2 regions of the Thermaerobacter litoralis genome follow, and region 2 is predicted to be linked to the other one. Evidence: riboswitches for the same ligand, from Rfam matches in the RefSeq annotation. Region 2 holds a riboswitch; the other holds the start of a gene.

Region 1 (14,202 bases), on a different contig from region 2:
CATCCTGAGCCTGATGAGCCGGTTCTACGACGTCCAGCGGGGCGCCGTGCGCATCGACGGCATCGACGTCCGGGAGTGGCCCCAGGAGGAGCTGCGGCGCCACATCGCTGTGGTCCAGCAGGACGTCTTCCTGTTCACCGGTACGATCCGGGACAACATCCGGCTCTGGAATCCCGCCATCTCCGACGCGGCGGTGGAGCGGGCGGCCCGGCTGACCCGGGCGGACGAGTTCATCCGCCGGCTGCCGCGGGGGTACGACGAGCCGGTGACGGAGCGGGGTTCGACCCTCTCGGCGGGCCAGCGGCAGCTCCTGGCCTTCGCCCGGGCCCTGGCCTACGATCCCGCCATCCTGGTCCTGGACGAGGCGACGGCCAACATCGACACGGAGACGGAACAGCTGATCCAGGAGGCGCTGCGCCAGCTGACCCGGGGCCGCACCACGCTGATCGTGGCCCACCGGCTCTCGACGATCCAGCACGCCGACCGCATCATCGTGCTGCACCGCGGACAGATCCGGGAGGTGGGCACCCACCAGGAGCTCCTGGCGCGGGGCGGCCTCTACCACCGCCTGTGGCTCTTGCAGTACGGTGAACAGGAGCAGCTGACCCGGAAGGAGGCCTGAGGGTTGGAGAACCGGCATGGGACCCCGCGTCCCGGCGGAGGCGGCCCCGTCATCCCGGCCCAGCCGCCGCTGCGCGTCGCGGTGATCGGCGACTCTGGCGCCATCGCCCCCGCCCTCTACCAGGCGGCGGTGGAGGTGGGCGCGGCCCTGGCGCGCCTGGGGGCCGTGGTGCTGACGGGCGGCCGCGACGGCGTGATGGCGGCCGTATCCCAGGGCGCCTGGGAGGCGGGCGGCCTGACGGTCGGCATCCTGCCCGGCGACGACCCGCGGGAGGGCAACGGGTGGCTCTCGCTACCCCTGACCACCGGCCTGGGGATGGAGTGGCGCAGCCTGGTGCTGATCCACAGCGCCGACGCCGTGCTGATGATGGGCGGCGGCAACGGCACCCTGGGCGAGCTCTCGGCGGCCTACCTCAACGGCCGGCCCGTGGTGGTGCTGGCCGCCACCGGGGGCTGGTCCGACCGGATCCGGCAGGTCCTGACCGACGGCCGTTACCTGGACCACCGGCGCACGGTGGCCCTGGAGTTCGCCGCCACCCCCGAAGAGGCCGCCCACCGTGCGGTGCAGCTGGCCCGCCAGTTCCGGCAGCGCCACTTCCCGGGCCCGGCCCGCTGGCGGGGCCTGGGCGAGGCCGGCGGCGGGGCCGGCGACGTGGTGGCCCCCGCCTGAGCCGCAAAGGGTTGGTCCCGGCCGGGGCCGGCCCCCGCGGTTTCCCGTCGGGAACTGTCCCGCCGGCTCGGACGTGGCCCGGCGGCCCCGGGGGCGGTACTAACGGCGGCGGAATTCGAAGGTGCGGCGCATGGGGTTGTAGACCGGACGCATATGGGCGTAAAGGCCCGGCAGGGGCTGGGGATCGGACATGGGCAGGATCGCCCCGGCCAAGAGCAGCCGGCCCAGTTCCTCCATCCCCACCTGCCGCAGCTCGGGCCCGCCCTCCCACAGGAAGTAGCGCCGCTCCCGGTCCTGGACGATGGTGACGTCGTTGCGGTGTAGAAACCGGTACACGGCGTAGTAGCGCGCCCGGAAGAAGGGCTCGTCGTCCAGCTCGGGCGGCAGGTACACCGAACTGCCCAGGGCGAAGAGCCGTTGCAAGATGCGATCGACCATGGCCTTGTGACCCACCCCGCTCGTCTTCAGGAAGGTATGTTCGTTTTTGGCAAAGACGGCTCCTGCAGGCGACGCCGGGGAGGCAACGGGATCCGGAGGTGAGGGCGATGGGCGAAGCCGGCCGGGGCAGCGGCGGGCACGATCGGCCGGCGCATCCCCGTGGGAACGGCCCCGCAGGCCGGCCAGGCCGCCATGGCGGGCTGGGCGACCCCGGCGGGCAAGGGCCCGCCGGCCCAGGCCCGGACGGCCCCGCGGGCCGCCCGGGCAGCCACGGCCAGGACGGCCGGCGCCAACGGCCCGGGGGCGGGATTGCGGCGGCCCCGGATTCCGCCGCGGCCCCTGAGCCCGCGGCAGCCCCGGATCCCCAGGGCACCGGCCCCGCGCCCGCGGCCGGTCCTGCGCCGGCGGCCGGCAGGGACGGCAGAGCCGGCGGGGATCCCCCGCTGCGCTACACCGTGGTCGCCACCCCCGTCGGCCCGGCCCGGGTCGTGTGGTCCACGCGCGGCCTGTGCGCCCTGGAGCTGGCACCGGGGGAACGGGGGGAACCGGACGAACCCGCCCCCGCCCCAGACAGGGCGGCCCCGTCGAACGCGGCGGGCCGGGCGGTGCGGGACGACGGCCGGCGGGCGGAGTGGCAGGCCCTGCTCAATGCCTGGTTTGCGGGCGAGCCCGTCGACGTCCCCCTGGACCTGGACGTGTGGAGGCTCGGCCCCTTCACCCGGGCCGTCCTCGACCAGGTCCGCCGGATCCCCCGCGGCAGCGTCCGCACCTACGGGGCCATCGCCCGCGCCCTGGGGCGGCCGGGCGCCGCCCGGGCGGTGGGCAACGCCGTCGCCGCCAATCCCATCGCCCTGCTCATCCCCTGCCACCGGGTGGTGCGGACCGGAGGGGTCCTGGGCGCCTACTCGGGCGGAGGCCCTGCCGTCAAGGAGCGGCTGCTGCGCATGGAAGGGGCCTGGCCACTGCCCCCAGGCCGCCCGGGGAGGACGGCTGGGTGAGGGGACGGCGCCGCGGGCACCCGCACCCGTCTTGGGCTGCGCGGGGCCGGCCGCCGGCGCCGGCCGGCGGTGGCGGGGCCCGCGTGGCGGCCGGCCCCCGCGCCGGCCGGTTCCTCCCGCCGCTGGGCCCGGCCCCACGGCCCACGGGCCTGGCCCTGGCGGTGGGCCTGGGCGCGGCCGGGTGGAGCCCAGGGAGTCTCGCCGCCTTCCTGCAGCTGGTGGCGGCCCTGCTCATCCTGGCGCTGGCCTGGGGCTACCTGGTGGAACCCCGCTGGCTGAAGGCGCGGGCCTACCGGCTGCGCCTGGACCGCCCGGCGGGCGGCCAGCCGGTCTCGATCCCCCTGCCGGCACCAGCCCCCGGCGCGGCCGGGGCTGCCCCGAACCCCGCCCCCCGGGCCGGGGAGGAGCCCGGGACCCGCCCGGCGCGGCTGCGCCTGGTCCACCTGACGGACCTCCATGCCCCGGTCTACCGGATCGCGGAGGGGCGCCTGATCCGGTGGATCGAGGCGTGGCAGCCGGACGCCGTGGTCTTCACCGGCGATCTGGCGGAGGGCAAGGGGCTGCCCGCCGGGCGGGGGGTGGCGCTCTTGCGGCGGCTGGCCCGGCGCTGGCCGGTCTACCTGGTCCCGGGCAACCACGACCACCTCTACGGCTGGTACGGGCTGCGGCGGGATCTGGAGGCGGCAGGGGTCCAGGTCCTGGTCAACCGGGGCGTGCAAGTGGGCTCTGGGGCGGCCGCCATTTTCCTGGCCGGCGTCGACGACCCCCACACCGGCCGGCACGATCTGGGCGCCGCCCTGGCCGGGGCGCCGCCGGGCCTCCCGGTGGTCCTCCTGGCCCATGCCCCGGCGGACGGCATCCGCCAGGAGGCCGCCCGCCGCGGCGTCGCCCTGGCCCTGGCCGGTCACACCCACGGCGGCCAGGTCCGCCTCCCCCTGGTGGGGGCGCTGTGGATCCCCGGCCAGGGGTGGTTCCCCACCTACGATCGGGGCTGGTTCCCCGTCGCAGGCACCTGGTGGTACATCAACACGGGACTCGGCACCCCCCGCCCGTGGATCCGGCTCCTCTGCCGGCCCGAGGTCGTCCTACTGGAGCTGGTCCTGCCCTGACCTCGCGATGAACTGGGATCCCCCGACCTGTTCCCCGCCGCGCCGCGGTGGCCCGGGTCAGGCCCCCGGACCGTCCCCCGACCGCCAGGCCGCCTCGAAGAAGGCCAGCTCCAGCGCCATGGCGGTCCGGTAGACGGCGGCCACCTCCGCTGGCGGCTGGAGGGCGCTGGCGCCGGCGTTCCACCGGTTGAGGAGGTTCTCCAGGCGGGCGGCCAGGGCCGCGAAATCCGGGCTGGCGTAGGTGGCGATCCAATCCCGGTAGGGGTTGTCGGGCCGCTGGCCGGAGCCCAGGGACTGCCCGAGGAAGGCGTACAGCCGCATGCAGGGCGTCATGGCGGCGGCGATGAGGCCCACCGGCCGGGACCACGCCACCTCCAGGACGAACCCGGTGTAGGCCCGGGTCGCCAGGGACGGTTCGGGCCGCAGGTCCACCCCCCAGCGGGCGGCATAGGCCCGGTGCAGGCGGAGCTCGTCCAGGACGCCCTGCAGGAGCTCCTGCAGGGCGGTCATGGCCTCGAGATCGGGCGCCTTGGCCAGGGCCAGGGCGTAGGCCCGGGCGAAGGCCTCCAGGAAGGCGGCGTCCTGGCCCACGTACCAGGCAAAGCGCGACCGCGGCAGGTCGCCCCGGCCGATCCCCTGGACGAAGGGGTGCTCCAGGCAGCGGCGGGCCAGGTCCAGGTTCTGCTGCCAGAGCCGGCCGGCCAGGCCTTCCGGCTCCACGGGATCCAACCTCGCCACATGGCGTCCCTCCCTGCTTGGCATACTGGCCACCCGGGCGCGCCGCCGGGATCGCCCGCCGGTGAACCGGTGCAGAGGTCGCCCCGCCGCGGGGGGGGGGGCGAGGGGGCAGGGCGGGGCGGCGGGCCGTCTCGAAGCCCGCGGGTCCCCCGCGGCGACCGGTCCGTGCCGGCTTACGCCAGCCGCCCGGCCAGCCAGAGGGCAAGCCCGCTGGCCGCCAGCAGGAGGACGGCGTAGGCCACCTCCCGCCATCCGGCCGGCAGGGTGCGGTAGTAGGTCCGCCGCCGGGAGCCGTCGAACCCCCGGGCCTGCAGGGCCACGGCCACCACCTCCGCCGTCCGGATGGCGTGGACCAGCAGCGCCAGGCTGTAACGGTACACCGCCCGCAGCCGCCCCAGGGGCCCCCGCCCCGTCAAACCCCGTACCCGGTAGGCCTGCCGCACCCGTTCCAGTTCCTCCTGGAACAGGGGGACGAAGCGCAGGGCAGCCAGCAGGCCGTAGGCCCACCGGGGGCTGAGCCGCCACTGCTGCATCAGCCCGAGGACCAGGTCGGCCAACCCCGTGGTCCCCGCATAGAGCACGCCCAGGGCCCCCAGGCCGAGGAGCCGCAGGCCGACCACCAGCCCGCTCTCCAGCCCTTCGGCGGTGAACCGGTACCAGAGGATCTGGCCCACCACCTGCTCGCCCCGGCCGAAGGCGCCCAGGGTCCAGAGGCGGGTTCCCGCCACCAGGACGAAGGGGGCCAGGGCCACCAGCCACCGGCGCAGCCCGATCCCGCCCAAGAGCCCGCCGACCAGCACCGGCACAGCCAGCAAGGCCGCCAGCATCCTCGGGTCGCCGGTGGCCAGGATCACGGCGGCCAGGGCCAGGTGGACGGCCAGCTTCCACGCGGGGTGGACGCGGCAGGCCCACGGAACGGGCTGCGGCCGCCCTGCTCCCTCCTGGGGCCTTGGGCCCGAGGCCGGTCCCGCGCCCGCCACCCCGGACCCCACCGCCGCTCCCACGGCGCCGCCGGCCCCGCCCCCTCCGGGCTCCCCGGCCCCTCGCCCCCGAGCGCCCCCTTCCCCACGGGCCGCCACCCCATCCACCGGGCCGCCGGCGCCGGCCCCTGCGGGACCCCGGAGCCGGCCATTGGGGGACCGGGCACCCCACGGCGCCCCGGGAGCGGCGGCCAGGCCCGCGGCCTCCAGCAAGCCGGGTTCGTCCCACAGGGGTTCGGGCGGGCCGTCATAGAGCAACCGCCCCTGGCCAAAGACCAGCACCCGGGTGGCCGCGGCCGCCGCCAGCTCCAGATCGTGGGTGGCCATGACCAGGGTCGTCCCCTGCCGGTGCAGGGCGGCCAACTCGGCCACCAGGGCCGCCGCCGTCCGGGCGTCCTGGCCGAAGGTGGGTTCGTCGAGGAAGAGGATCGGCCGGGGGACCACCAGCACGCTGGCCACGCTGAGGCGGCGCTTCTGCCCCTGGGAGAGGGTGTAGGGGTGGACCTGCTCGAGACCCTCCAGGCCGAAGCGCCGGATCAGCTGGTCGACCCGGGGCCGGAGGACCTCCTCGGGCCATCCCGCCAGCCGGCCGGCCAGGGCGATCTCGTCGTAGACCGTGTCGGTGACGAACTGGTGCTCGGGATTCTGGAAGACGAAGCCGGCCTGGGCCGGGCCGCCCCGGCGCCCCGCCAGGGCGGGCGCGTGGACCACCCGGCCCGCCGCGGGCGGGTGCAGGCCCGCCGCCACCTGGAGGAAGGTCGACTTGCCGGTGCCGTTGCCGCCCAGGACGGCCACCCATTCGCCGGCCCCCAGGCTGAGGGTGACGCCGGACCACACGACCCGCGCCCCCCGGGTGGCCGTGACCGACTCCAGGCGCACCAGGGGCGCGGGGTCGGTGCCCGCGTCGGTCCGGGGCCCCTCGCCGGGATCCCCGGGAGGATCCGGCCGGGGGGCGGGCGCCGCCGGCCGATCCGCCGGGGCCTCACCCCCCGTCCCAGGCGCCTGCGGCCGGGCCGCAGCCCCAGCGGGGGCCCGGCCCGTCCCGCCGGGGGAGGCCGCCGTCTCCCCGGGCCAGCGGTCCCGGGCCTCCCGCAGCACGGGCGCCCAGAAGGGCCCCCACCGCCGCGGCCGCCAGATCCCATCGCGCTCCAGCACCTGGCGGAAGGAGGTGAAGACCTGCTGGGGCGTCCCGTCGGCCAGCAGCCGGCCGTCGGGACCCAGCACGACGACCCGGTCCACCCACTCCACCACCCCGTCCAGGTTGTGCTCGACGACCAGGACGGTGGTCCGCCGGTCCAGCGCCCAGAGGTTCTCCAGCACCAGGGCCCGGCCGGCCGAGTCCAGCTGGGCCGTGGGCTCGTCCAGGATCAACACGTCCGGCTCCAGGACCAGGACGCCGGCCAGGGCCAGCCGCTGTTTCTGGCCGCCTGAGAGGGCGTGGATCGGGTGGCCGAAGGGCACGGCCAGGCCCGCCCGGTCCAGGGCCCGGGCGATCCGGGGCGGCATCTCGGCCGGAGGAACGCAGCGGTTCTCCAGCCCGAAGGCCACCTCCTCGTCCACGGTGAACAGGCAGAACTGGGCCTCCGGGTCCTGGAACAGCACCCCGGCCCGCCGGGCGGGCTGCAGCTCGCCCCGGACCTGTGCCTCGACGACCGCGGGGATCAGCCCCGCCAGGGCCAGGGCCAGGGTGCTCTTGCCCGACCCGCTGGGGCCGAGCAGCAGCACCCGCTGGCCGGCGGCGAGGGTTAAGGTGAGATCCTGCAGGGCGGGCTTGGACCGTCCCGGATAGCGGACGGTCAGCCGGTGGCAGGACGCCACCGGGGACGCCGCCGGGGACGCCACGGCGGAAGCCCGGGTTCCAGGGCCCGTTCCACCGGGGGCGCCCCCGGCCGCCGGACCGGCGGCGGGCCCGCAGGCGGCACCCCCGGGTTCCGGCCGGTTCCACCCCATCTCAGCCCGCCAGCCCCGCCGCCCGGTCCTGCCGGTTGCGCACCACGGCAAAGCCGTTCAGGACCCCGGTCCGCGCCAGGCCGTCGACCAGCACCTTGCCGAAGACACCGGCCACCACGGCGCCGCTCACGAGCCGCACGGCGACTGCCGCCGCCAGCACCCCCGCCTGCATTTCCGCGAAGTAACCGTTGATGTAATCCAGCGGGATGCTGGCCACCGCCGCCAGGAGGCCGGACAAGGCCAGCACCGGCAGGTCGAACCGGCGGTAGCGCAGCAGGGCGAAGGCGGCCTCGGCGCCCAGACCTTGCAGCCCGCCGTAGAGCAGCACCCAAAACACGTCCGGGCTGCCCAGCACCAGTTCCCCGGCGGCCGCGGCCAGCTCGGCGACGAAGGCCACCCCCGGCTTCTGGATGATGTAGGCGGCGACGGTGGCGGCGACGAACCAGATGCCGTAGGTCGTCTCGGCCAGCACGGGATGGACCGCCTGGGCCAGGGACCACAGGGTCCAGGCGTTGATGAAGACCACCGAGCACACGGCTGCGATGAAGGTGAGGATGACGATCTCGCGGAACTGCAACCCGCGGGACGAACCGGCCATCCCAAGGCCCCCCTTGTGGTTCCGGGCGGAACCGGGGGGCTCGCGGGGCCGGCGGACGCCCTGGCCGTCGCCTGGGGGCTGGCCGACCGGTGGCCGCGGCCGCTGCGGGCCGGCCTCCTGGGAGGCCGCGCCGTCATCGCGGACCACGCCGTCGATCCACCCCACCCTGGGTAAACGGCGATCGGGCTGAGGAAAGAGACCCACCTCCGGTCGGAGGTGGGTCGCGTCACGCCGCCCACAGGCGGCCATGCGGTACCTTCCTCACGCCGGTATGACCCGGATCGAGTCCGAAGGGTAGCGCCGGGCCGCCTTGGGGCGGGCGGCGCTTCTCAGCCCAAGCGGGCACCCCCGGTACCGACTTCCCGATGGATTGTGCACCCCGATCATAGGCCGGCACCACCGGCCCCGTCAACGCCCCTCGGGCGCCGTCACCGGCGATCCGGCGCCGCCCCAACAAGGCCGTTCCCGGCAAGCCCGGCGGCGCCCTCATCAAGTCATCAAGGCCGCTGCCGAACCCGTCGCCGCCCGTGGTAGCCCGGCCACGCCCCCGCACCCCCTCACGCCCGGGCCGGATCGCCTCGGGCGCCCCGCGGCAGCCGGGGTGCGGAGGCCGTGGCGCGCCCGCCGCCGGCCCAGTCCCCCGCCCGGCCGGGGTCAGGTGGCCGTCATGCCGCCGTCGATGGCCAGCACCTGACCGGTGATGTACGAACCGGCCTCCGAGGCGAAGAGCAGCACCGCCCCCTGCAGGTCCCGCTCGCCCCCCAGCCGCCGCAGCGGCACCGTCTGCTCGATCAGGGGACCATACTGGGACAGGATGCCCCGGGTCATCTTCGTCGGGAAGAATCCGGGCGCGATGCAGTTCACCGTGATGCCGTATTCGGCCAGCTTGGCCGCCAGGTCCCGGGTGAAGTTGATCACCCCGGCCTTGGAGGTGTTGTAGGGCAGGGTCTGCATCACCCGCGGGTCGCTCCCCCGCAGGCCCGCCACCGAGGCGACGTTGATGATCCGGCCGCCGCGGCCCTGGTCGACCATCACCCGGGCCGCCTCCCGGCTCATGTAGAAGGTCCCGTGCAGGTTCGTCCGGATGACCTTGTCCCAGGCCTCCAGCGGGATCTCGAAGAAGGGGGCGCCCCAGGTGGCGCCGGCGTTGTTGACCAGGATGTCCAGGCCGCCGAAGGCGTCCACCACCCGCCGCACCGTGGCGGCCACCTGGTCGTAGTCGGTGACGTCGCAGGGGACGGCCAGGCAGCGGATGCCCTGGCTGCGCAGCCGCTCCTCCGCCTCCCGCAGGCCCTCCTCCTTGCGGGCGGTGATGGCCACCGCGGCCCCCGCCTCACCCAGCCCCTGGGCGATCTGGAACCCCAGGCCCCGGCTGCCGCCGGTCACGAGGGCCACCTTGCCGTCGAGACGAAAGCGGTCGAGGATGCTCATTCCGCAGGGCGCCTCCTTCCCATGCCCCTCCTACCGGCCGCCGGCGGGACCGGCCCGTCCCGGCGAGCATGCAGGTATTCCCTTCTCGGCGCCGAAGCCAACTCCTACCGCCCGGGCCCTGCGCCGGCGGATCCCGACGACCAGCCGGTCTTCCGCGGCGGGAAGCGATCACCGAGGTGATCCCCGTGTACGACTTCCGCCCCACTCCGGAGCAAGAGGCCGTCCTCGAACGCACCCGCGCCCTCATGGACGCCTACGTCTACCCGGCCGAGGCCGAGTTCTTCCGCACCGGCACCCTGCCGGAGGAACGGCTGAAGGCGATCCAGCAGGCGGTCAAGGACGCCGGCCTCTGGGCGCCCCACATGCCGCGGGAGGCCGGGGGCCTGGGCATGGGCATGGTCACCCTGGCGCTGATGAACGAGATCCTCGGCCGCAGCCCCCTGGCGCCCCGGGCCTTCGGGACCAGCGCCCCGGACACGGGCAACCAGGAGATCCTCTGGATGTTCGGCACGCCGGAACAGAAGGAGCGGTTCCTCAAGCCCAACCTGGCGGGCGAGGTCTACAGCTGCTTCGCCATGACGGAGCCGGAGGTGTCGGGGTCCGACCCCACGACCCTGCGCACCCGGGCCGTGCGGGACGGCGACCACTGGGTCATCAACGGGCACAAGTGGTTCATCACCAACGCAGCCCGCTCCGCCTTCGCCATCGTCATGGCGGTCACCGACCCGGAGGCGCCGCCCCACCGGCGGGCGACCATGATCATCGTCCCCACCGACACGCCCGGCTTCCGCATCGTCCGCCACGTGCCCGTGATGGACGACGGCGGCGGGCTGGGAACCCACGACGAGATCGTCCTCGAGGACTGCCGCGTGCCGGTGGAGAACACCCTGGGCCCCGTGGGCGAGGGGTTCCGGATCGCCCAGGCCCGCCTGGGCCCCGGGCGCATCACCCACGCCATGCGCTGGATCGGCGTGATGAACCGCAGCTTCGAGATGATGGTCCAGCGGGCGCTGACCCGGGAGACCCGCGGCCAAAGGCTGACGGAGTTCCAGACGATCCAGAACTTCGTGGCCGACTCCTATGCCGAGATCCAGGCGGCGCGGCTGCTCACCCTCTACGCCGCATGGCGGCTGGACCAGGGCCTCGACGCCCGCAAGGAGATCTCCCTGATCAAGTTCTTCGGGGCCAACGTGCTCCATCGCGTGGTCGACCGGGCCCTGCAGGTCCACGGGGCCCTGGGGTACTCGAAGGATACGCCCCTGGAGTTGTTCTACCGGGAGGCGCGGGCCGCCCGCATCTACGACGGGCCCGACGAGGTCCACCGGGTGGTGGTCGCCAAGCGGATCTTCAAGGAGTTCGCCCCGGTGCCCGCCGCAACGGGAACCGGCGCCGGCACCGGCGGCACGGGCGGCCCCGGCACCGGTCCGGAGGGCGGGCCGGCATGAGGTGGGCGGACGAACCGGCCCCGGGCCTGGGGCCGGGACGGCGCCAGGAGCCGGTCCCTGTCCCGGAGACGGCCCCCGGCGCGGAGACGGCCCCCGGCGCGGAGACGGCCCCCGGGCCGGAGGCCCTGGCCGGCGGGCCGGCGCCGGTTTCCGACCCGTACGGGGCGGCGGGCCCCGGGCCGGTCCCCGATCCCCAGGCACGCCGCCCGGCCGGGGCCGGTTCCACCGCCGGAACGTCCGGCGCAATGGAAACCGGGGTGCCCCCCGAGACCGTCCCCGTCCGTCCGGGGGAGGAGCTCGACCTGGACGCGGTCAGCCGGTTCCTGGCCCGGGAGGTGCCCGGTTTTCCCGGGCCGCCCCTGGAGGTGCGCCAGTTTCCGGCCGGGGCTTCCAACCTGACCTACTGGCTGCGGGCGGGGGACTGGCAGGCCGTCCTGCGCCGGCCTCCCTTCGGCCCCCTGCCGCCCCGGGCCCACGACATGGTGCGGGAGGCCACCATCCTGCGCCACCTGCACCCGGTCTTCCCCCTGGCGCCCCGGCCCCTGGCCGTCTGCGCCGACCCGTCGGTCCTGGGAGCCCCCTTCTACGTGATGGAATACCGGCCGGGGGTGGTGGTCGACCGCAGCTTCCCGGGGGACCGGGTGCCGCCGCCGGCCACCTGCCGCCGCATCGGGGAGCGGGTCGTCGATACCCTGGCGGACCTCCACGCCGTCGACTACCGGCAGGCGGGGCTGGGCCAGCTGGGCCGGCCGGAGGGGTTCGTCCGGCGCCAGCTGGAGGGGTGGGCCGGCCGCTGGCGGCGGGTCGAGACGGAGCCGATCCCCGTCCTGGATCCCCTGCTGGCCTGGTTGGAGGAGCGGGTGCCCGCGCCGGCCGGCGCCGCCCTCATCCACAACGACTTCAAGCTCAACAACATGATCCTCTCCCCGGATCTGGACCGGGTGGTGGCCGTGCTGGACTGGGAGATGGCCACCGTGGGCGATCCCCTGTTCGACCTGGGCGTCAGCCTGAGCTACTGGGTCCATCCCGACGATCCGGAGGTGCTGCGGAACGGGTTGCCCACGGTGACGGTCCATCCGGGGTTCCTGCGCCGGGGGGAGTTCGTCCACCGCTACGCCCAGCGCACCGGCCGCGACGTGGCGGGCATCGGCTGGTACCTGGTCTTCGCCTACTTCAAGCTGGCCGTGATCCTGCAGCAGATCTACTTCCGCTGGCGGGCGGGCCAGACCCGGGACCCGCGCTTTGCCAGCTTCGGCGACATGGCCCGCGGGCTGATCGAGCTGGCGGCGGAAGCGGCCCGGAACGGGGGCGGCGAGCGGCTCCTGTGAGCCGGCCGGTCCGGGATGCTGGCCCGGGATGCCGGCCCGGGATTCGGGCCGGGGCCCGCCGGCGGCCCCCGAGGACGGTGAGCGAGGAGGGTGAGCATGGACGGCTCCGGCCCGAACCGGCGGCTGACGGCCGCCGACCTCTTCCTGCCCAACCTGCAGGGGTGGCGCCAGGTGCTGATGGCCTGCACCGACGCCATGGACGACGAGCAACTCCATTGGGTCCCGCCGGGCGGGGTGAACTCGGCGGCCTGGTGCGTCCGGCACCTGGCGCAATCGGAGGACTGGTTCGTCAACGCGGTGATCCTGGGGCGGGACATGCGCCCCAAGCGGGCGCGGGAACTGCCCACCCGGGAGGCGCTCTTCGATTACCTGCGGGCGGTCTGGGCCCACACCGACGCCCGCATGGCGGAGTGGGACCTGGACGACCTGCTCGAACCGCGCATCATGCCCCCGGGCTTCCGCGGGACGCCGCCGGCGAACCTGACGGTGCTCTGGGTGGTCAACCAGATGATCCAGCACTTCGCCTACCACGTGGGCCAGGTGCGGATGCTGGCCCGGCTGATGGGGGTGGAACCGGCCCCGGGCGGCTCCGGGGGCGCCACCGGGACCGGCGGGGGCGGCTCGGGCTGAGGGGTGAAGGGGCCCGCCGCCCGAGGATGGAGCGCGAGCCGCCCCCATCACCCCCGCTCCGGACTGCCGCCGCCGGCTGCCTCGATCACCCGTGGGCCGTGGAGCAGCCGCCACCACTGGCGGTACAGCTCCTCGGCGGCGTCGCCGTCGATGGGCCGGAACCGGATCCGGTCGCCGGGCCGGGCCTGGGCGAGCAGCCCCACGTCGGGCGTCACCACCACACCCAGCTTGGGGTAGCCCCCCACCGTCGCCCGCCCCGCCAAGAGCACGATGGGCCGGCCGTCGGGCGGCACCTGCACGGCCCCCAGGGGCTGGCCCTCGGAGAGGACCTCCCCCGGCGGCCTCGGGATGGGGGGCCCCTCCAGCCGCAAGCCCATGCGGTCCGAGGCCGGCGTCACCGTGTACTCGGCGGCCAGGAACGTCGTCCACGCCCCGGAGGGGAAGAACCCGGCCTGGGGGCCCGGGACCACCCGGGCCACGAAGGGCCCGCCGTCGGGGACGAAGCTCCAGCGAACCCGGCGTCCCGCCAGGGCCCGGGGCTGCCGGACCGGCGTCCCCAGGGGGAGCCGGTCGCCGGCCTGCAGGGGCGTGCCCGGCCGCTGGGGCACGCCGCCCAGCCGGCCCAGGGGGTCGGTGGACCGGCTTCCCGCCACCGGCTCCACGGCGATGCCGCCGGCGACGCAGACATAGGCCCGGCAGCCCCGGGAGCCGCCCCGGAAGGCCAGGACGTCGCCGGGTTCCACGGCCACCACCTGGCCCACGGGCAGGGGGCGGCCGTTGAGGGTCGCCCCCAGGTCGGCCCCGATCACGCAGGCGGCCGTTGACACGTGGAACCGCAGGACCGGCCCGATCAAGGTGGCTTCCAGGCCCGCGGCGCCCGGATCGTTTCCCACCAGGCGGTTGCCCAGGATCAGGGCGGCCCGATCCACCGCCCCCTGCACGGGCACGCCCAGGTGCTGGAGCCCGGTTCGCCCCAGGTCTTGGATGGTCGTGTAGAGGCCCGGCTGGATGACCTCGATCATGGCCGGCCGGCGGAGGCACCTCCTTCGGGGTCCGAGTCCCTGGTCGCCGGGCGGCCCGCGCCGGCCGGGCCGGCCGCCGATCCTGGGGCCGGTTCGTCCCGGATCAGCCACTGGGGCCGGTAGGTCCCCCGGGCGACCGCCTCGGCGATCCGCTCGAAGGTGCCGCCGTCGACGGGGACGAAGCGGACATAGTCCCCGGGCCGCAGGAGGGTGGGCGGGTCGGCGGCCGGGTCGAACAGCCGCA
Region 2 (14,202 bases):
GGGATGGAAGGGTTCCGGCCGCTGGGGTGGACCTGGGAGAACTGGTCGTTCCTTTGGCAGCCCGACCCCTTCGGCCCGTCCATAGTGCAGCTGACCATCAACACGCTGCTTTTTGCCCTTCTGGTGGCCCTGGGCGAGGTCCTGCTGGCCAGCACGGCCGCCTACGCCCTGTCGCGCCTGGCCGTGCCGGGCCGGCGGCTGTGGCTGGCCATGCTGATCGTGCTCCACGCCTTCCCGGGGATCACCCTGCTGGTGGCGCTGTTCCTCTTGCTCCGGCAACTGGGCCTGTATGACACCCTGGCGGGCGTGGTGCTGGCCAAGATCGCCCTGGAGCTGCCGTTCCACGTGTGGGTGCTCAAGGGCTTCTACGACCAGGTGTCCTGGGACCACGAGATGGCGGCCCTGCTGGACGGGGCCAGCCGCCTGGCCGCCTGGTGGCGGGTGGTGCTGCCCATCATCCGCCCCGGCCTGATGGCATCGGCGGTCTTTGCTTTCCTGTCCGGGTGGAGCGAGTTCCTGCTGCCCTACGTGCTGGCGCCCGGCGCCGGTGTGCAGACGCTGCCGGTGTACCTGGGGGCGCTGCTCTCCCAGGCCGACGTGGCCCGCTACGGCACCGTGACCGCCGTCGCCGTGTTCTACATGATCCCGGTGATGCTGGTCTACCTGTTCCTCCAGCGCTACCTGATGGTGCTGTACACGGGGGGTGTAAAGCGGTGAGGATCCGGCTGGAAGGGGTCACCAAGCGCTTCGGCACCGTAACGGCCGTCGACCGCCTGACCCTGGAACTGGAACCCGGCCGGCTGGTGGCGCTGCTGGGGCCGTCCGGGTGCGGCAAGTCGACCACCCTGTACATGCTGGCCGGCGTGCTGCGGCCTACGGAGGGTGACATCTTCTTCGACGGCGTGCGGGTCAACGACGTGCCGCCCCAGCGGCGCAACGTGGGCATGGTCTTCCAGAGCTACGCCCTCTACCCACACATGACGGTGTTCGAGAACATCGCCTTCCCCTTGCGGATGCAGCGGCTTCCCGAGCCGGAGATCCGCCGCCGGGTCCATGAGATGGCCGAGCTGGTGCAGGTGGGCAGCCTCCTGGACCGGCGGCCGGAGCAGCTCTCCGGCGGCCAGCAGCAGCGGGTGGCCCTGGCCCGGGCGCTGGTCAAGCGGCCGGCCCTGCTCCTGCTGGATGAACCCCTCTCCAACCTGGATGCCCAGCTCCGGCAGGCCATGCGCGCCGAGATCCGGCGGATCCAGCGGGAACTGGGTGTGACGGCGGTGCTGGTCACCCATGACCAGACCGAGGCGATGAGCATCGCCGACTGGGTGGTGCTGATGAACGGGGGCCGCTGCGTCGCCCAGGGCACCCCCTACGACCTCTACCAGACGCCGCCCAACCGCTTTACCGCCTCCTTCATCGGCCACCCGCCCATGAACTGGGTGCAGGGGCGGGTCAGCGGGTCGCGGCTGCAGGTGGACGGCCTGCCCGTGTACCTGCCGCTGCCGGCGACGGCACGGGAAGGCGAGGTGGCCATCGGCATCCGCCCGCAGCACGTGCAGCTGGTGGCGCCCGGTCGCGGGCACCTGGACGGGCGGGTGACCATGATCGAGCTGCTGGGCCACGAGAAGCTGGTGACGGTGGAAGCCGGCCGCGTCCCCGGCGGGGCGGCCCCTTCCGGTCCTGCCGGCCCCACGGCCGGGAACGGCTTGAGGCTGCAGGCCCTGGTGCCCGCCGACGCCGCCGTGGTCGAGGGGGAGGCGGTGGGCGTCCGGCTGCCGGTGTCGCGCCTTCACCTGTTCCGGCTCTCCGACGGCAACCGCCTGGCCCTGCCGGGTGCAGCGCGCCGGCCGCTGGCTGGAGCGCTGGCGACCGCAGCGGGCGACGCCGTGGCGGACGAAGCGGCCGGGGAGAGCGCGGGGACGGCCGGGTGAGGCGGAGGGAGGCCGCGGGTTCCTACACCCGTGGCCGGGCCGTCAACCTTCGACGGTTGCGACGATGAGGTGCCGGCCGGATTCCATGTCGCCGGTCGCCACGTGGGCGTCCTCGGAGGACCTCTCCTAGAGCCGGTGCGCCAACTTGCCGCACACCGACGGGGCGATGCGCCGCTAATCGCTCCACACGTGCCACCCTCGACTCCTCACGGGTAGAGGGACGGGGGGCTCCAGCGCTTCCATGCGGACGGGCGTCACCTGCTCCGTCCAGACGCGCCAGCGCGGGGTCTGTTGGGGATCGGAGAACCGATCCCGGCGTTTGATGGGCCCATCCTCGCCTGTCGTGGCTATGCTATGCTCTTCTCACAGCGGTTTGGGAGGCGGTACCATGCACCACGAAACGGCAGCGTCCAAAGACGCCGACATGCCCCCTACGACCCCCGACACGTCGTGGTTGATCCTCCAGCGCTTGGACGATGTCCGCCGGGAACAGGACCGCCTGTACAACTACATTGAGCAACGGGCTGACCGCATCGAACAGCGCATCGACCGCCTCGAACAGCGCTTGGACCGCCTAACGGGATGGTTCATTGCCGGCCTGATCGCTGTGCTGGGCGCACTGGCAGGTGTCGCCGTGGCCGGGCGGCTTTGAAACGGCGACCCGGCGGCACAAGATTCGCCTACGGCTGATAAGAGATGACGATGGAATGGTAGGCAGCTACGAGCCCTCGATCACGGCCCCTGCGCGGGTGCCAGCTCCTCCATGGGGACCCAGCGGACGCCCGGTGCCTCCAGGCGCTCCAGGGCCCGCCGGTAAGCCCGCTCCAGCAGGGGCACATCGGCCTGGGGCACCTGGTACCGGGCCGGATCGCCGGCCGCCTCCCGGGCCGGCAGGGGGCGCCAGAGCCAGCGCCCGTCCACCCTCCCCTTGTGGATGTAAAGGGGCACGTAACGGATTCCCGTGACCCCTGCCCGGCCGGTGAGGGGGTCGCGGGCCAGGTCGAGCCAGAACAGGGCGGAGGTCATGCGGTCTTCCCCGATCTGCCCGGCCAGGAAGTTGCCCTGGGAGAACAGCACCGCCTTATAAAGGCAGGGACGGCCTCCGGTGGACCCGGTGTACCCGGCAGGCTGCCCGGACCCGGATCCGGGCCTGGTGCAGGAACGGTCTGGCCCGGCAGCGGCGGCCCCTGCGCCGGGGGCACCGGCTGCCGTGGCGCCCCCCTCGGGACCGGCGCGATCCTCCTGCCCCGCACTCTCCTGCCCCGGCTCTGCCGGCCCCGACGCTCCCGGGGCCAGCGCTCCCGGTGCCGCCTCGCCCCCCGCCTGCCCCGCCGGGCGCAACTCGGCCCGCTGCAGCACGTGGGGATGGTGGCCCAGCACGATGTCGGCGCCTGCCGCCAGGACCTGATCGACCATGTCCTCCTGCTGTCTGTTGGGCTCGGTCTCGTACTCGTTGCCGAAATGCAGGGAGACCGACACCAGGTCGGCGCCCGCCCGCCGCGCCCGAGCGATGTCCGCCGCGATCTGCCGGGGATCGATCAGATTGACCAGATAGGGCGCCGGCAGGGGGATGCCGTTGGTGCCGTAGGTGTAGGCCAGGAAGGCGATGCGGATGCCGCCCGCCTCGGCGATGGCGATGCGGTCCCGTTCCTCCGGGGTGCGGGCGGTGCCGGCATGGATGAAGCCGAACCGCTCCAGGTTGGCATAGGTGCGCTCCACCCCCCGCCGGCCACGGTCCAGGGTGTGGTTGTTGGCATTGGTCAGGACGTCGAAGCCGGCCTGGCGCAGGGCCGCCAGCAGTTCCGGGGGCGAGTTGAACCGGGGATACCCCGTGTAGCCTCCCAGGTCGGCGCCCGTGACGGGCTGTTCCAGGTTGCCCACCGCCAGGTCCGCGGCCCGCAAGGCCGGCGCCACAGCCGCCAGGGCCGGCCCGAAATCGTAGGTCCCGTCCCCTTGCCGGGCCGCCGCCAGCAGGGTGTTGTGGATCAGCACGTCCCCCACGCTGGCCAGGCTGGCCCGCTGCCAGTGGAGGCCGGCCGGCCCGTCTCCGGGGCCGGGTTCGTCCTCCTCGCCGGGAAGAACCCGGCCGCCGCCGGTGCTACCCCGGGGGCCGGCGGCATGACCGGCAGGATCCGTGGCGGAAGGATTCCCCCACGGCGCCAGGCCTGCCCATTCGGCCAGGGGACCGCACCCGCTGCCCAACACCAGCAGGGCCGCCGCGAAGAGGACGGCCAGACGCCTCATGGGGGTCCGCACCCGCCGTCGTGCCACGTCCACCCTCCTTGCCGGTCGCCGGGCCGGGGGGGACAGGCCGCCCCGGAAGGCCCGATCGCCTGCCCCTTCCATGACGGAGCCGGCCGTGCGGATCGCGCAGTGGGGATCCGGTAGTGTCGATCCGGCCGTACGGATCCGGCAGCGCAGATCCGGTGCTGCGCATCCGGCAGCGCGGATCCGGCGGTGCCGCAGCCGGCACTACGACTCCGGCCGGTGCCCGGAGCCCCCCTGCGCCGGACGCCGGCGCCTTCGGGCCACCTGCCTCAAGCGGGGCTGTTCTTCAGCGCGGTGCGGCGCTCTTCCTCCCGGTTCTTCAAGGAAAGGGCCGCCAGGATGCCCAGGGCGGCCAGGACGCCGAGGACCACGTACGCCTGCTCGTATCCCGCCACGTCGCCGGCGTGGGAGGCCACGATGGCGCCCATGGCGGCGCTGCCCACGATCTGGCCCATGTTGCTGGCCACGGTGAGCAGGGACTGGGCGGCCGCCCGGTGGCCGGCCCCGGCTTCGTTGAGGACCACATACCGCAGGGGTGCGCCCGTCAGGCTGGCCAGGCCGAGGCCCACCACGACGCCGTCCGCCACGAAGAGGCCCATGCTGCGGGTGACCGCGGGGATCAGCAAGAGCCCGGCGGCCAGCACGGCCGTTCCGACCGTGAGGACCACCCGGGAGCCCGCCTGGTCCAGCAGGCGGCCCACCAGCGGCGCCCCTACGGCACTGGCCAGCACCGCCGGCCCGAGCAGGTACGCAGCGGTGGAGGGTTCGACCCCGAAGGCGGCCACGGCCAGGGAGGGGACGAAGACCAGCCCCGCCTGGAGCAGGCCGCTCAGGCCGGAAAGGGCGTTGGCCACCGCCAGCTGGCGGTTGGCCAGCAGCCCAGGGTCGATCAGCGGCGCGGGCGAAGCGGCCTCGACCCGCTGGAAGGCCACCAGCAGCACCAGCCCGGCCGCCAGCAGGGGCCAGACCTGGGCCGAGGCCAGGCTGGCCAGCACCGCCTGGCTGTCGATGCGGTTGATGGCCAGGGCCAGGGCCACCAGGCCCGACCCCAGCAGGACCATGCCGGGGAAGTCGAAGGCTGTGCGAGCCGCCGGCCGCGGCGCCGGCAGGACCCGCCGGCTCCAGGCCAGCACCAGGGCGGCCAGGGGCACGTTGATCAGAAACAGCCACTGCCAGCCGAAGGGCAGCAGCACGCCGCCGATCACGGGCCCCAGCAGGAAGGCGAGGCCGAACATGGCGCCCGTCATGCCCAGGGCACGGCCGCGGCGCTCCGGCGGGAAGGTCTCGCCGATGGTGGCGCTGGCCACCGGGAAGATGCCGCCCGAGGCGAGACCCTGGATCGCCCGCCCGGCCAGGAGGACGGGGAAGGAGGGCGCGGCGGCCACCACCACCGAACCCAGGCCGAAGAGCGCCACATCCAGCATGTAGACCGGCCGGCGTCCCCGCAGGTCGGAGAGCCGGGCCATCAGCGGATTCCCCACCAGATTGCACAGCACGTAGATGGTGAAGACCCAGCTGAGCTGCCGCTCGCTGACGGCGAAGTCCCGGCCGATGGCGCTCAGGGCCGGGCCGACGATGGCGATGTCCAGCGCCCCCAGGAACACGCCGAGCAGCAGGACGCCCAGGACGCGCTGTCCCTGGGGATCGGCGACGCCTTCGCGGCCGGCGGCACCGGCGGGAGTCGAGGACCGGGCGGACGTGGAGGAGCCGCGGGCAGTGCCGGGACCCGCCGGCTGGGTGGGTCCGGTCGGAGCCTTCGGCTGGCCGCCGCTACCGGATTGGGCCCCATGACCGGGCTCTGGCAGGCCGCCCCCGGCGGCGTTCGGCCGGGACGAACCGGCGCCCGAGGCCGCACCGGCGCTTCGCCGGCCGCTTGGCTGGCGGTGGGACACGGCAGGTCAACTCCTGTCGTCGGGCTGGCTTGCCCGGCCCCCCTTTCGACCGTGGCCGCCGCCGGCTGGGCCGAGTCCGGTCGGGCCGCGGCCGGCGGGACCACGCGGCCGGGCAAGCAGACGGGCAAGCACTACAAAGGGAGTGTAGCACGACGGGCCGGAGCCGGTGCCGTGCCGTAGAAAAGGGGACGGCGTCATGCACCTGCGGTGCACTCACCGGTCCCACCGCTGCACGAAGGCGGCCGCCGCTCCGCCCGGGTCGGCCGCCCGGGCGATGGCCGAGGCGACGGCGACCCCGGCCAGGCCGGCCCCGCGCAGGGCCGGGAGGTCATCCAGGGTGATGCCGCCGATGGCCACCACGGGCAGGCGGGTGGCGGCCACCACCGCCTTCAACCCCTTCAGGCCGATGACGCGGGCATCGTCCTTGGTGGAGGTGGAACGGAGCGCCCCGGCGCCCACGTAGTCCGCCCCGGCGGCCTCGGCCGCCCGCGCCTCCTCGGGGCTCCGGACGGAAACGCCCAGCAGGCCTTCGGGCCAGAGCCGGCGCACCACCTCCGCCGGCAGGTCGTCCTGTCCCACGTGCAGGCCGTCGGCACCCACCGCCAGCGCCAGGTCCAGCCGGTCGTTGACCACCAGCAGGGCGCCGTAGCGGGCCGTGATCCGGCGGGCGGCCTCGGCCAGTTCGTAGGCCACCCGGTCGGCCGCCGCCTTGGCCCGGAACTGCACCGCCCGGACCCCGGCCGCCAGCACCGGCTCCAGCAGAGGGGCCGGGTCGGCGGTGCCCACAAGGCCCAGGTCGTAGATGAAGTAGACCTTGAGCAGGCCGGTTGCGGGGCGGGCGGGATCCGCACCCCCGGCAGGGATGCCCGCGGGCAACGGGAGGCGGGCGCCGCCCCGGCCAGACCCGTCCTTACCGTTCCTTGAACCCTCCGTCATGGGATCACCTCCCGCCGTCTCCGCGCGGTTCACCGTTCCCGGGATCCGTGTGGCGGCCCCGGGAGAATGGAAAGCCCTTCGGCATCCCCTGTGCCCCCCGCCCCCAGCCGGTACAGCTCGTCCAGGAAGGCCGCCTGGAACGAGCCCGGCCCCGAGGTGCGCTCCGCCGCCCGCTGGGCGGCCAGGCCGTAGACGGCCATGGCCAGGGTGGCATCCTTGAGAGGGGTCTCCGAGCCCGCCAGGAACACCGCTACCGCGGTGGTCGCCCCGCACCCGCCGCCGGTCACCGCCGCCAGCCAGGGGTGGCCGTTGGCCACCCGCCAGGCCTGGCGGCCGTCGGTGACCAGGTCCACCGGTCCGCTGGCCACCACCACGCAGCGGTAACGCCGGGCCAGCGCCTGGGCTGCCTCCAGCACCTCCCCTTCCTCCACCGCGCCGCTGTCCACGCCCCGGGTGCGGCCGGTGCCCGCCCCGGCCAGGGCCAGGATCTCGCCGCCGTTGCCGCGCACGGCCGTCGCGCCGCCGGCCAGCAGGTCCAGGGCCAGCCGGGTGCGCAAGGGGGTGAAACCGGCCCCCACGGGGTCGACCACCACGGCGCGCCCGTGGCGGAGGGCCTCCGCCTGCGCCGCCTTGAAGACGGCTTCATCCCCTGCCCGCAGGCTGCCGATGTTCAGGACCAGGGCCTCCGCCGCCGCAGCAATGGCGGGGAACTCCTCCGGTTCCGGCGCCATCAAGGGGGATGCCCCCAGCGCCAGGGTGATGTTGGCCGTCCAGTTCATCACCACGTAGTTGGTCAGGTGGTGGACCAGCGGTCGCCGGTGGCGGATCCGGGCCAGGACCCGGGCGGCTTCCGCCGCCCAGCTCGCGGGCGCCGGGCCGGTGGAGGAGTTGGAGGCTTCCGGAGCCGGCGGCTGGGGAGCGCCCATGTTCGTCACGGGGATCCCTCCTCTGGAATGCCTGTGGAACGCCTGATCGTCCTGCCAGGCCAGGGCGAGACGCGCGTCCAGGGGCCGGGCGGAGCCGGCTCATGCCGGCCCGGCGCGGGTCCGGGCGAACCGCCGGGTTCATGGCGAACCGGGCAGCGCCCCGGTCATGCCGGCCCACGGCGGGCCAGGGTGGGCCACGAGCCCCGGGCGGGGCGGAACCTTGTCACGTCGCCCGGCCGTAGTCCGGGGCGAGCTACGGACCCACGGCCCCGGTGGAACCGAGGCATGCCGGCCTACCGCGGGTCGGGGCGAGCCACGGCGCACGGCCCCGGTGGCGGCCCGGTCCGCGCGTTCCCCGCGGGGGCGATTGCCGCCCCTCTGAAGGCGCGGGGTCACCTGCGGGACGAGGGCGGGCTCTGGCTGGACCCCGGGCCCGGGCCGGGAACCGGCCCCCCGTCGCCCTCCGGGGCCGGGGCGGGGAGCCAACGCAGCAGCAGGCCGCCCACCAGGGCGCCCAGCAGGCTGCTGACGGTAAAAGGCACCACGTAGAAGAACCAGGCCGCCTCGGCCTGGCCCAGCAGCCACCGGGCCACGGGGAAGGCGGCCAGGCCGCCCAAGAGGCCCGTGCCCACCACCTCCCCCGCCATGGCCGCGGCGGGGCGCCGGGCGGCCCGGTAGGCGAGCCCGGCCAGGGCGGCGCCGAAGAGGCTTCCCGGGAAGGCCAGCAGGGTGCCCAGCCCCAGCAGGTTGCGCAGCAGGCTGATGAGCAAGGCCACGGTCACGGCGCCCGCGGGGCCGAACCAGGCGGCGGCCAGCACGTTGACGGCATGCTGCACCGGCGTGGCGGTGGCCACTCCGACGGGGACCCGGATCATGCCCGCCAGGACGGTGCCCAGGGCGATCAGCATCGCGGCCCGGACCAGCCGCCGGGTGCGGTGGGGGGGCGCGCCGGGCTGAGGTGCCGTCATCCCTCTTCACCTCCGTCGAGCTGCCGGCCCTCAGGGCCCGCGGCCCCGGATGCGGCCTGGTCCACGGGCGCGCCGTTCGGCGCGCCGCCCTCCCCGGCCGCCGCTCCCAACGGGTCACCCAACGGGTCATCGGGCGCAGCCTCCCAGGGGTAAAAGGAGCAGGTCGGGCCGTGGCCGCGCCCGATGGCGGGGGCATGGCGGATGGCCCCGGTGATGTAGATCTTGGCGGCTCGCAGGGCGTCCAGCACCCCGTACCCCCTGGCCAGGTAGGCGGTGATGGCGGCGGAGAAGGTGCAGCCCGTCCCGTGGGTCGAGCGGGTGGCGATGCGGGGCGCCCGCAAGAGGTGCCAGTCGCGGCCGTCGTAGACCACGTCCACGGCGTCGGCCGAATCTTCCGCCACGTGGCCGCCCTTGACCACCACCCAGGCCGGCCCCAGCCCGTGGAGGACCTGGGCCGCCCGGCGGGCGTCGTCCAGCGTCCGGATGGGGACGCCGGCCAGTTCCTCCGCCTCGTGGCGGTTCGGCGTGATCACCGTCGCCAGGGGCAGGAGCAGCCGCCGCACCGCCTCCCGGGCCGGTTCGTCCAGGAGGGGGGCCCCGCTCTTGGCGATCATCACCGGGTCGACCACCAGGGGGAAGGGACCCAGCCGGTCCCGCCAGTAGCCGATGCGCTCCGCCACGGCCTCCACGATGGCGGTGGTGCCCAGCATGCCCGTCTTGGCGGCGTCGGTGCCGATGTCGTCCAGCACGGCATCGATCTGGGCGGCCACCATCCCGGGGGGCACCAGGTGGACGTCCCGCACTCCCTCGGTGTTCTGAGCCGTCAGGGCGGTGATGGCCGAGGTGCCGAAGACCCGCAGGGCGTTGAAGGTCTTGAGGTCCGCCTGGATCCCGGCGCCGCCGCCGCTGTCGGAACCGGCGATGGTCATGGCGCGGGGCGGCGGCACCTGGGGCGGGGTGCCCGGGTGGGGCGCATCCGGGCGCCCATCCGGGCGGGGAGCCCCCGGACGGGGCTCGGCAGGGGTGGGCATGGTGGATCGCTCCCTTCCCACAGGTGGTACGGGCTGGCGGGGGCTGCCGCGGCAGGGCAAGGTGCGGCCGGCAACGAAAAAGGCCGCGGGACGAACGCGGCCCAGGCGCCAGGAAGCGATCCAGAGGCTTCGTTGGAGCGGGACCGCACCGTTCCCTCCGGTGGCATTACCCACGTCAGGTTCGAGGGGTTCGAGCCGGTTGGCTCGTCTCAGCCGGCGTGGCGCCAGCACCCCCACGGTGCTACCATCTCCAGTATCCGGCCCGCACGAGAACAGGTCAACGGGTGGGCGAAACGGGGGAACCAGCTTGCGCGAGCGATTGAAGCCCGTGGTCCGGGCGATGGCCCTGGGACTGTTTGTGGTGATCGCCGCCATGTGGCAGCGCCGCACGGGCGGGTCGGTGGCGGGGCTGCTGGGGTTCACCGCGGCGCTGGCGGGCGCCGTCCTGCTGGGCGCCCTGGGGTTTGCGCGGCTCATGGGCGTGCTGGAAAGCGGCCGGCGCGGCGATGCCGCCCGCGGTGGGGCCGCCCGCGGCGACACCGGCGGCGGTGGCCGCGGCGGGGCCGGCGGCACGACCGGAGCGGCCGGCCGCCTTGTGGCCGCCACCAGCAGGGGTCCGGCGGGTCGACCGCGCCGGTCCGGGGCCCGTGCCGGGGAAACCGCCGGAGCGGGCCCCGCCCAGGGGCGAGGCCGGCCGTGACCGCGGTCCTGGTGGCCCTGGCCGCCGGCATGGCCGCGGGGCTGAGCGGCCTGGGTGGCCGGCTGCCGGCAGCCTGGTGGGATGCGGCATCCCGGTGGACGCTGCGGGCGCTGCTCTTTCTCATGGGCCTGCGGCTGGGCCTGGATCCCCAGGTAGGGTCCGGTTTGGCCCGGCTGGGCGGGCGGGCTGCCGCCTTTGCCGTGGCCACGGCGGGCGGGGCGCTGCTGGCGGGACTGCTGGGCTCGGCCCTGGGGGCCGCATGGCGTGCTCGTACGGCCTTTCGGCAGGGCGCCCCCAGCACCAGGCGCCGGCGCGCCCCCGGCGCCTGGTGCCGGCGTATCCGCATGGCCTGGTGCCAGGCCACCCCCATCACCCGGCGGCTTGGATCCAGGGCCGCGGGCGGGGCCGGCGAGGTGGCGGGACGCACCCGCCAGGGCCCGATCACGCTCTCGGGCGGGGCGGCAGGACCCCACCTTCTCCCTTCGGATCCCGTCCCCCGGGGAAACCTCGGCCCGGAGGCCCCGAGGACCCGGCCGGACCCGGCCCGCCACGATCCCGCCGCGGGGGACCCGGCCACGGCCGCCGGGGGGGCTGGCCGGTCCGGCGAAGCCCTGCGCCTCAGCGCCGCAGCCGTCCTGGCGGTGGCCGGCGGCTGGCTGGCGGGAGCCGTGTTCGTCCACTGGCTGGGCGGCCTGCCGGGAGGCAGCGTGGGGGCGGCGGTGGCCGGAGAAGCGGCGGCCATGGCCGGCGGGCTGGAGGCGCCGGTGGAGGCGCCGGCGAGCGGCGGGACGGGAGGGGTGGCCGGCGGGCCGGAAGGATCGGCCCCCCTGGTGGCCGCTGCCGGGCGGCTGGCCGCCGCCGGCTCCGGGTACGCCTTGCTCCTCCTCATGGCCCTTTACGGGTACGAGTTCGGCCGGCAGTGGCCGGCCACCCGGGAGAGCCTCCGGGCCGTCCGGGGCAAGGCCCTCCTGTTGCCCTTGCTGGGTGCGGCGGGGAGCCTGGCTGGGGGCTGGCTGGCGGGGCGGCTGACCGGCGAGCCGCCTGCCCTGGCCCTGGCGGTGGCGGCCGCCTTCGGCTGGTACAGCATGGCCGGGGTGCTGGTGGCCCAGCTCTGGGGACCGGCCGCCGGTGCCCTGGCCTTCCTGGCCAACGTGATGCGGGAGCTTCTGACGGTGGTGGCGGTGCCCTTCCTGGCGCGCCTGGCGGGCCGGCGGTCCTGGCTGGCCGTCCTGCCGGGAGGCGCCACCACCATGGACACCACCCTGCCCGTCATCGCCGCGGCGGCGCGGGATGCGGGCACCACGGCCCTGGCCTTCGTCCACGGCCTCATCCTCACCTTGCTGGCCCCTGCCCTGATCAGCTGGCTGGCGAGCCTTTGACCGTTTCCCCCCTCCGTGACACCTGCCCGGGGCATGCGACATACGCCTATCGGGGAACCCCAAACGGGGGGGTTGAACCATTACCATGGCGCTGGATGTCGTTCCGCTGCTGCAGGGGCTGTCGTTTTCCCTGTCCGGCGAGCCGCTGCCTCCTTGGGTCGGCGAGATCCGCTCCCACTCCGCCCGGGTCGAACCCGGCGACCTGTTCGTGGCCATTCCCGGGCGCCGGCACGACGGCGCCGCCTTCGCCGGCGAGGCGCTGCGCCGGGGGGCCCGGGTGGTGGTGGCCCAGCAGCCCCCGGGGCAGCCGCTGCCTCCCGGGGTCAGCTGGCTTCAGGTTCCCTGTGCCCGCTCGGCCCTCTCCCGCCTGGCGGCCAACCGCTACGGTCACCCGTCCCGCCGGCTGGTGGTGGTGGGTGTCACCGGGACCACCGGCAAGACGACCACCACCCTTCTCCTCCACCATCTGCTGAGCGCCACAGGAATCCCGGCCGGCCTCATCGGGTCGCTGGAGGTGCGCGCCGGAGGGCACCGCTGGCCGGGCAACCTGACCACCCCCGACCCGCTGGACCTCCACCGGTACCTCAGGGTGATGGCCGATGCCGGTTGCCGGGTGGCGGTGATGGAGGTCTCGTCCCAGGGTGCCGACCAGCGGCGGGTGGATGACGTGGCCTTCGACCTGGGCGTGGTGACGAACCTGGCTCCCCTGGAACATCTGGAGTACCACCCCACCTACGAGGACTACGCGGCCGCCAAGGGCCGTTTCGTCGCCATGATCCCGCCCGGCGGCGGCGTGCTGATGCACGAGGGCGAGGCCGCCCTGCGCCTGGGCCCTTATGCCCGGGCGCCGGTGGTCCTGTTCGGGCGCGGTCGCGCCTGCCACCTGCGGCTGGCGGCCGAGCAGGTGGCCGCGCCCGCCGCGCCGCTCTCCGGCCGAGCGGGTCCCGATCTCTGGACGAACCGGCTGCATCTGGAACTCCCGCCGGCCTGGCCGCCGGGGCCCGCCCTGCGGCTGAGCCGGGATCGTCCCGGGGGGAACGGACACTTTCGGGCCGTACCGGCTGTCGCGCCACCTCCCGCCGCCGGCGTTCGGGTGGCTCCCGAGGGGCCGGGACCGGCCCGGCCGGGCGTCTGGCTGGAGACTCAGCTCATGGGCCCCCACCATGCCCTCAACGTGGTGGCGGCCGTGGGAGCTGCCCTGTGGCTGGGCCTGGATCCGGGCACGGTCGCCCGCGCCCTGCCGGGTTTTGCCGCACCCCGGCGCCGCACCCAGGTGCTGATGCGCCGCCCCTTCACCGTCATCGACGATACCGCCGGGCGGCCCGACAGCCTGGCCGCCTGCTTCGCCGTGGCCGCCCGGATCCCCCACCGGCGGGCGGTGGTGGTCTATGCCGTGCGGGGAGGGCGGGGTGCGGCCATCAACTATGCCAACGGCCTCCAACTGGCCTGCGAGGCCCGCCGCCTCGGGGCGGCGGTGCTGGTGACCGCCAGCGCGGGGGATACCACGGCGCGGGATATGGTGCGGCCCGCGGAGTGGGAGGCGTGCCTGGCCGGGCTCGAGACGGGCGGGCTCAAGCCCCCCCAGGTCGGCACCTTCACCCGGCTGGGGGATGCGGTGGCGGCGGCGGTCTCCTTGCTGGGGGAAGGCGATCTCCTGCTCCTGCTGGGGACCCAGGGCATGGATGCGGGCGCGCTGTACCTGCAGCGGATTCTGGCCCGGCCGGTTCTTCCCGTGCGGCCGGCCTTGTCCGTGCGGCATCCGGCGCCCCTGGAGCGGGCGGGCCCCACGGTCTCGGCCGGCCCCACGGCCCCGGCCGGTCCCGGGCTCTCACCGGAGGGACTGCCGGCGGCCGCGGGCAGGGCCGGCCGGGCGGAGGAACTGCCCGAAGGGGCCGTCTTCCCCGGGGGCGCCCTGTGATCCCTGAGCGGCCGGCCAGCAGGGGCGGCGACGGGCACCCGGCTGCGGGTCCTGGCGGGTCGTGGCCGGCGGGCCGGGCCGGCCGCCCGGGTGCCGGATGGGGTGGCGTTGTCTCCGCCCGGGCGCTCCTGTGCTATGATTAATCGCTAGCCGGCCATCGCCGGGCGAGCCCGCCATCGTGGCCGGCCCGTCAGAGCAAGCGAGGCGACTGCCATGGAGCGCAATCACCGGCCCGGCCCCGGCGGGCCGTCCGATCCCC

What was found. Region 2 has a riboswitch for thiamine pyrophosphate ahead of thiD (bifunctional hydroxymethylpyrimidine kinase/phosphomethylpyrimidine kinase). Riboswitches for the same ligand answer to the same signal wherever they lie in the genome.
Region 1: linked by a shared signal. The riboswitch ahead of ACYQ02_RS05450 (ECF transporter S component) and the one ahead of thiD (bifunctional hydroxymethylpyrimidine kinase/phosphomethylpyrimidine kinase) in region 2 are both predicted to bind thiamine pyrophosphate.

What each region holds. Positions count from the first base shown of each region.
Region 1 is NZ_BAAIES010000008.1:15,270-29,471, forward strand. Features, by position in the region: gene ACYQ02_RS05415 (ABC transporter ATP-binding protein) at 1-622, shown strand, start outside; gene ACYQ02_RS05420 (TIGR00725 family protein) at 626-1,291, shown strand; gene ACYQ02_RS05425 (hypothetical protein) at 1,391-1,729, opposite strand; gene ACYQ02_RS05430 (methylated-DNA--[protein]-cysteine S-methyltransferase) at 2,218-2,727, shown strand; gene ACYQ02_RS05435 (metallophosphoesterase) at 2,724-3,836, shown strand; gene ACYQ02_RS05440 (TenA family protein) at 3,894-4,574, opposite strand; gene ACYQ02_RS05445 (ATP-binding cassette domain-containing protein) at 4,748-7,504, opposite strand; gene ACYQ02_RS05450 (ECF transporter S component) at 7,506-8,102, opposite strand; TPP riboswitch at 8,343-8,462, opposite strand; gene ACYQ02_RS05455 (SDR family oxidoreductase) at 8,757-9,533, opposite strand; gene ACYQ02_RS05460 (acyl-CoA dehydrogenase family protein) at 9,710-10,978, shown strand; gene ACYQ02_RS05465 (phosphotransferase family protein) at 10,975-12,306, shown strand; gene ACYQ02_RS05470 (DinB family protein) at 12,403-12,936, shown strand; gene ACYQ02_RS05475 (5-oxoprolinase subunit C family protein) at 12,984-13,958, opposite strand; gene pxpB (5-oxoprolinase subunit PxpB) at 13,955-14,202, opposite strand, start outside.
Region 2 is NZ_BAAIES010000009.1:296,465-310,666, reverse strand. Features, by position in the region: gene ACYQ02_RS08425 (carbohydrate ABC transporter permease) at 1-717, shown strand, start outside; gene ACYQ02_RS08420 (ABC transporter ATP-binding protein) at 714-1,925, shown strand; gene ACYQ02_RS08415 (hypothetical protein) at 2,314-2,577, shown strand; gene ACYQ02_RS08410 (CapA family protein) at 2,658-4,196, opposite strand; gene ACYQ02_RS08405 (MFS transporter) at 4,463-6,085, opposite strand; gene thiE (thiamine phosphate synthase) at 6,299-7,021, opposite strand; gene thiM (hydroxyethylthiazole kinase) at 7,051-7,947, opposite strand; gene thiW (energy coupling factor transporter S component ThiW) at 8,340-8,915, opposite strand; gene thiD (bifunctional hydroxymethylpyrimidine kinase/phosphomethylpyrimidine kinase) at 8,912-9,946, opposite strand; TPP riboswitch at 10,082-10,191, opposite strand; gene ACYQ02_RS08380 (hypothetical protein) at 10,254-10,646, shown strand; gene ACYQ02_RS08375 (LysO family transporter) at 10,643-12,025, shown strand; gene ACYQ02_RS08370 (Mur ligase family protein) at 12,111-13,943, shown strand; gene ACYQ02_RS08365 (hypothetical protein) at 14,157-14,202, shown strand, end outside.